Roseivirga sp. BDSF3-8: one gene and its partner. The protein of the gene in region 2 interacts with the protein of the main gene of each other region in a pairwise test. Links are inferred from orthologs where the notes say so. Each region holds a gene or a part of one and is shown on either strand. Other genes may lie near its edges.

The links.
Region 1: the proteins of eno (region 2) and rpe interact in binary tests that used the Escherichia coli proteins (3 or more experiments, as listed by UniProt). The link is inferred for Roseivirga sp. BDSF3-8 from one-to-one orthologs.

The regions. Positions count from the first base shown.
Region 1 is NZ_JBGNFV010000001.1:4,596,629-4,599,905, reverse strand. The notes cover bases 27-2,973. They hold rpe (ribulose-phosphate 3-epimerase), read right to left. Parts: upstream 1,852-2,973; coding sequence 1,201-1,851; downstream 27-1,200. Other genes in these bases: AB9P05_RS19050 (S8 family peptidase), read right to left, coding at 1,905-2,973; AB9P05_RS19060 (carboxypeptidase-like regulatory domain-containing protein), read right to left, coding at 27-1,204. In the rest of the region: more of AB9P05_RS19060, read right to left, coding at 1-26; more of AB9P05_RS19050, read right to left, coding at 2,974-3,277. UniProt on the Escherichia coli protein: Catalyzes the reversible epimerization of D-ribulose 5-phosphate to D-xylulose 5-phosphate.
Region 2 is NZ_JBGNFV010000001.1:3,003,345-3,006,663, forward strand. What follows is about bases 1-2,989. They hold eno (phosphopyruvate hydratase), read left to right. Parts: upstream 1-850; coding sequence 851-2,128; downstream 2,129-2,989. Other genes in these bases: carA (glutamine-hydrolyzing carbamoyl-phosphate synthase small subunit), read left to right, coding at 1-833; AB9P05_RS12495 (septum formation initiator family protein), read left to right, coding at 2,199-2,489; AB9P05_RS12500 (hypothetical protein), read left to right, coding at 2,494-2,989. Outside these bases: more of AB9P05_RS12500, read left to right, coding at 2,990-3,030; AB9P05_RS12505 (Ldh family oxidoreductase), read right to left, coding at 3,025-3,319. UniProt on the Escherichia coli protein: Catalyzes the reversible conversion of 2-phosphoglycerate (2-PG) into phosphoenolpyruvate (PEP). It is essential for the degradation of carbohydrates via glycolysis.

The DNA of each region.
Region 1 (3,277 bases), 1.6 Mb from region 2 along the record:
GATAGCCTCCCTCCAGATCGATGTATTCACGTTCTCGAGTAGTAAGGGCGGACACTATGGCCTCTACCCTAAGCCGGTCGCTGTAATTGTGGCTTAACTTCAGCCCTGTTTGCCAGGTATCGTAGTCGAGTAACTCCTGTCCGTCAAAGGCCACGAACAGCCTTAGCACACGGTTAAATGTACCAAATGTGGTTTCGCGGGCTTCGGGCCTTACGAGATAGCGGTTACTCGCATAATTGAGGAGGGCAGATAGTTCGGTAACCGGCTTATTACCCCTTCTTTTAAGCTGGTAGGTAACATAGGCCTGCCCATCGGTAAAGCGTGGAAGGTACTGGCCCTGGGTTTCGAAGGTGTTAAGGAGATAGCGGGAGTTCTTATGGCGTACGCCACCGATGTAACGCAGACGGCCGTTCATAGCCTTGCCTTCCACGTGACCACGACCACCGAGCAGGCCGATGGAGACACTGGCGGCGTGCTCTTCGGGCTTTTTGTAGTTAACGGTAAGACTGGAGGATAGCTTATCACCGTAGCGGGGCTGCCAACCGCCAGCACTGAACTCAATGCTTTCTACGAGATCGGGGTTAATAAAGCTAAGGCCTTCCTGCTGTCCGGCCCTTATGAGGAATGGCCGATATACCTGAATGCCGTTTACGTATACTAGGTTTTCGTCAAAATTTCCTCCTCGTACGGTATAGCTGGAACTAAGTTCGTTATTGGCTATGACCCCTGGTAATGTAGCGAGCAACCTGCTTATATCTCCAAAAGGGGAAGGCATCTCTTCCAGGCTCTTGGGGGATAGCTTTGTGACACCGGCCTGTTCGCGCTCTGTTTCACGGGCAGAGCCAACTTCTACCTGCTCGAGCACCATGGTCTCTTCACGCATCTGCACCTCCAGCACGTATTCCTCTCCGGTTCTCAGCCTGACCACCTTTTCAGTAGGGTAATAGCCTACGTGGGTAAAGAGTACCTTAACGCTGTCACCGGCAGGCAGGCGCAGCTCAAAGGCACCGTTTTCTTTGCTAATGGTACCAATGCCTATGCCTCTGATAGAAATATTTACCGCAGGCAGTGCCTTGCCTTCGGCAGTAATGGTACGTCCGCTAAGCACACCTACGCCCTGGTGCGCACTGGCCCCTAGAGGCAGCAGCCATACCATCACACTCACGAGGGTGATGGCCCGTAACATAGCCATGCGTTTTATCATGCGTTTTTCAGATCGCGGATGGTGGCGGCAGGGTCATCTGACCGGAATACAAAGCTACCGGCTACAAGTATATGGGCGCCGGCTTTCACCAGGTCTGCGGCATTATTGGCATTTACACCACCGTCAATTTCAATTTTTGTCTGCGTGCCCGCCTCTTTTATCATTTTACTTAACGACCGCACCTTCTCATAGGTATGTTCGATAAAGCTTTGTCCGCCAAATCCCGGATTTACAGACATCATGCATACGAGGTCGGTATCATGAAGTACGTCAGCAAGCAGGGAAACAGGTGTGTGGGGATTGAGGGCCACACCGGTCTTACAGCCCAGATCACGGATTTGCTGCAATACCCTGTGTAAATGTGGGCAAGCTTCATAATGGACGTATATATGATCGGCTCCTGCCTTTTTGAAGTCCTCAAGGTACCTGCCGGGCTCCTCTATCATAAGATGCACATCGAAGGGCTTGTCGGTAAACTCACGAATGGCATTCATTACAGGAAACCCAAATGAGATATTAGGCACGAACATGCCATCCATAATATCAATGTGAATGTAGTCTGCCTCGCTTTGGTGAAGCATGGTAATTTCCGACTGTAGGTTCGCAAAGTCGGCAGCCAGGATGGAGGGTGCGATCAATGGTTTCATGCACCAAATATAACCCCGCTTTTGACAGGGATGCAACCGTTCGGCACAAAGGATCAGTATTTCACTATACGGTACCGGCGGGTAAGGGACTTTCCGGTTAGGGTGAGCAGGTAGATACCAGCGGGTAAATTGCCCATTTGTATCTGTTCCTCAGCTTCTTTACCATCATTCTGAACATCGAACTTCACCATCAGCCGCCCGTCATTGCTTATGAGGCTCCCTTGTAGTTCATGGTCATTAAATCCGGTCAGAGGTACGTGGAGCATACCTCCGGAGAGTGGGTTGGGATATGGGTAGGGAATAATGTCTTCTTCAGGCAGGTCAAGTCCATCGCTGAGGACGATATTTTCCTGGGCTCGCTGGTAGTTGGGTGCTCCGTGTCCGATCAGGGAGTCAGGTGCCAGGTATGAATTACCTGAGCGAATGAGTCGCTCCTTTACCTCACTAGCCGTCAAAGAAGGGTTTGCCTGCCAGAAGCCTGCGGCAAGGCCGGTCACTATCGGCGCTGCAAAGCTGGTTCCGTAGGCTTGGGTGGCATTTCCAAACTGATTTACCGTGTAAGCGGGGGAGCCTGTAGCCACTACATCTGGCTTGATACGGCCGTCAGTGGTGGGCCCCATGGAACTGAACCCGGCACGGTCAAAGGTTTTGCCGAAAAAAGACCCTACTGCCAGCACGCTGGGAGCATCTGCAGGAGGAACGATGGTACGCCAGTTAGGATTATCGCCTTCGTTACCGGCAGAACTAATCAGCAGCATGCCGGTTTCTGCTGCTATGTTGGACCCAACGCTGATCACCGCAGTCTCCCCGTCCATATCAGTCAGGGAGTAGTCCATGGTAGGGTCATTAAAGTAATTATAGCCGAGTGAGGTTGAGATAATGTCTGCGCCGGCGCTGTCTGCCATTTCTGCGGCCAGAATCCAGTTATATTCTTCTATACGGTATTCGGAAGAAACGTCTTCGCTGACGAGCAGCATATAATGTGCATCGGGGCTACCTCCGGTATACACTCCCTCGCTTAGCGCAGCCATGCAGCTGAGGGCTTCGCTACCGTGATCGGTAAAGCCGTAGATATTATCTGAGTAATTGACAAAATTATAGGCTTTTATCACCTTCTCTTCCGAGAAAAGGTGACTGAACGGCGCGGCGGTGTTTACTCCTGCAAATCCGCCGTCTACTACAGCTATCAGCATGCCTTCGCCTTTATAGCCGTCCTCATGCATGATATCTATGCCAAGCAGGCTATTCTGGTAGGCTGTAACCTCATCATTCTGTCCCCGGTTATTACGTTTCGATTTACGTCCGATATCAGCCACCCGTGCATTTTCCGGAACATTCTGAGGGGCGACATAGTCGATATGGCTTATATAGGGGGCTGCCTGCAGCATCTCTACCTGGTCTATATTTCCTGAGGCAAGACAGGCAT
Region 2 (3,319 bases):
TTTCAGAGCTTTACAGCAGAAATTTGGCAGATGGTAGTCTTCAGGAATACCTTGAAAAAGGGAATGTGATAGGTATTGCTGAGGTTGATACCCGGAAGCTTGTTCGTCATATACGTAGCAAAGGCGCTATGAATGCTATTATCAGTTCCGAGATTCTGGATGTTGATGAACTGAAAAAGAAATTAGATAAAGTGCCTGACATGTCAGGTCTTGAATTGTCCTCAGACGTAAGCACTAAAGAGAATTTCACTCTCGGGTCTGCTGATGCAAAATATAAGGTTGCTGTGCTTGATCTTGGTATTAAAACCAGTATTCTAAAAAACCTTACAGATAGAGACTGTTACTGTAAAATATTTCCTGGACATACATCCTATGAAGAAATGAAAGAGTGGGGTGCTAACGGGTACTTTATTTCTAACGGACCTGGTGATCCAGCAGCTATGCCTTATGCTGTAGAAACCACCCGGAGAATTCAGGAAGATAATAATCCTCTGTTTGGTATTTGCCTTGGTCATCAAATTTTGGCTCTTGCCAACGATATTCCTACATATAAAATGCATCACGGTCATAGAGGGCTTAACCATCCGGTTAAGAATCTTGAGACAGGTCTTTGTGAAGTTACGTCTCAAAACCATGGCTTTGGTGTTAGGAGAGAAGAAATTGATTCTTCTGATAAAGTAACAATCACTCATGTGAATCTTAATGATGATACAGTAGAGGGGCTGAAAGTTAATGGACGTAAAGCCTTTAGTGTACAGTACCACCCTGAGTCATCACCTGGTCCGCATGATAGCCGGTATCTTTTTGATAAATTTGTATCTAGTTTCGAGTAATCACTAAATTTTTAACCATGAGTCTGATAGAAAGTATACACGCCAGACAAATCCTGGATTCAAGAGGTAACCCTACTGTAGAAGTTGATGTCGTAACCAGCAATGGAATAGTCGGCCGTGCGGCGGTCCCTTCTGGTGCTTCTACCGGGCAGCATGAAGCAGTAGAGCTCAGAGACCAAAATGATAAATTGTTTTTGGGTAAAGGCGTAACAAAGGCAGTGGATAATGTTAATGGTGATATTGCTGAAGAGGTTATAGGCTTCTCAGTGTTTGAACAAAACCTTATTGACAAGGTAATGATCGAGCTGGATGGATCCGATAACAAAAATAAACTGGGAGCGAATGCCATTTTAGGTGTATCCCTAGCAGTAGCGAAAGCTGCAGCATTGGAGGCTGGACAAAGCTTGTTCCGTTACATAGGGGGCGTAAATGCAAATACACTACCGGTCCCAATGATGAACATTCTTAATGGAGGTAGTCACGCAGATAACTCAATTGATTTTCAGGAATTCATGGTAATGCCTGTTGGGGCTGATACCTTCTCAGAATCTTTGAGAATGGGGACTGAAATCTTTCACCACCTAAAGAAGGTACTAAAAGATAAGGGTCTGTCTACTAATGTTGGTGACGAAGGTGGTTTTGCTCCTAACATTTCAAGTAATGAGGAGGCTATTGAGGTTGTGCTTATGGCTATAGAAAAGGCCGGATACAGACCTGGAGAAGACGTGTTCATAGCCTTGGATGCAGCAAGCACGGAGTTCTATGATGAAGCCACCAATATGTACCATTTTAAGAAGTCTTCAGGGAAGAAGGTAAGTCCTGAGGAAATGGTGGAGTATTGGAGCCAATGGGTTAACAAATACCCCATCCTAAGCATCGAAGATGGAATGGCTGAGGATGACTGGAATGGATGGAAGCTCATGACTACATCAGTGGGTAATAAAATTCAGCTTGTAGGTGATGACCTGTTCGTTACAAACGTCAATAGACTTCAGAGGGGAATCGATGAGAATATTGCTAACTCTATACTTATTAAAGTAAATCAGATAGGGTCTTTGACAGAAACGATTGATGCTGTCAACCTTGCTCATAAAAACAGATTTAAATCAGTAATGTCCCATAGAAGTGGCGAGACTGAGGATACCACCATAGCTGATTTGGCAGTTGCTTTAAATACCGGACAAATAAAAACCGGATCGGCTTCACGCTCTGACCGGATGGCAAAGTATAACCAGTTGCTTAGAATTGAAGAGGAACTGGGAGAAACAGCCTATTTCCCCGGCAGGAAATTCTAATAAAGAGATAAGGCCCCGAAAGGGGCTTTTTTATTAGATTTGCTTTTACTATTTTAATACTAAATCCTTTATGCTGAATCGTATACCTCCCATAGCGAAGAACTTTTACTTGATCGTTGGCAGTATTTTTCTGGCATGGATGCTGTTTTTTGATACTAATGATCTGATCACACAGTGGCAAATGACTTCACGACTTAATGACCTGGAAAGGGAGAAGGCATTTTATCTTCAAAAGATTGAAGAAGTGAAGAAGGATCAAAAGGAGCTAATGACGGATAAGAAGCTTCTTGAAAAATTTGCCAGGGAAAAGTACTATATGAAAAAAGAAAGCGAGGACGTTTATATCCTTGTGGAAGAATAGTCATATGTATAAAGGGGTTTTAATCTTTGCATTCTGTTTTTTTAGAGCTTTTTCTGTACAGGCGCAAAACCAGGATGATTCATCCTTTTCTGACCGGGTTTTCTTCGGAGGTAATTTCTCGGTGAATTTCTTCAATGGAATTTTTGTGGATGTCTCACCTATTGTCGGGTACAGAGTTACAGACAGGTTTTCAGCAGGACTTGGTATCACCTACCAATACCTGAAAACGGAACAGCAAGGTGTAGACTTATCCACATCAATATATGGTGGAAGAACTTTTGGCAGGTATAACTTCTACCGAAACTTCTTCATACATACAGAATACGAAGCTATTAATCTGGAGGTGCTGGCTTTTGATGAAAATAGTGAGCCATTTTCAAGAAGAGAATGGGTTCCGGGTGCCTTTGCCGGAGGAGGATTAACCCAACCATTAGGCAGGCGGGCATCTATATCTTTTTATGTTCTGTATAACTTTCTGCATGATGACCGAAGGTCACCATACAATAGCCCGGTAGTAGTGAGGGCAGGCATAAATCTATAATTCAATTCCGAATTTATCTGCTAGGCTTTTCAGATCATTAATTACAGGCTCCAGAAGGGGGATGCCATTTTCTGTTCTTTCCTTTTCCATTTCTCTTTCCGGGTCCCCTGGTATCATCACCCTATCCTGGCCTGCTATGGTTTGAGAGTTTCTAAATGTTTCGATCCACTTGTCCATATGACTGAAAAACTCTGCTTTAGGACGGAAAGCGTCAACTCGCATAGCTCCAAAGAAGTGTCCGATACCCTCCCCGACTGGGTTAGGGGACAATGGAAGAAAGCTAACAAAG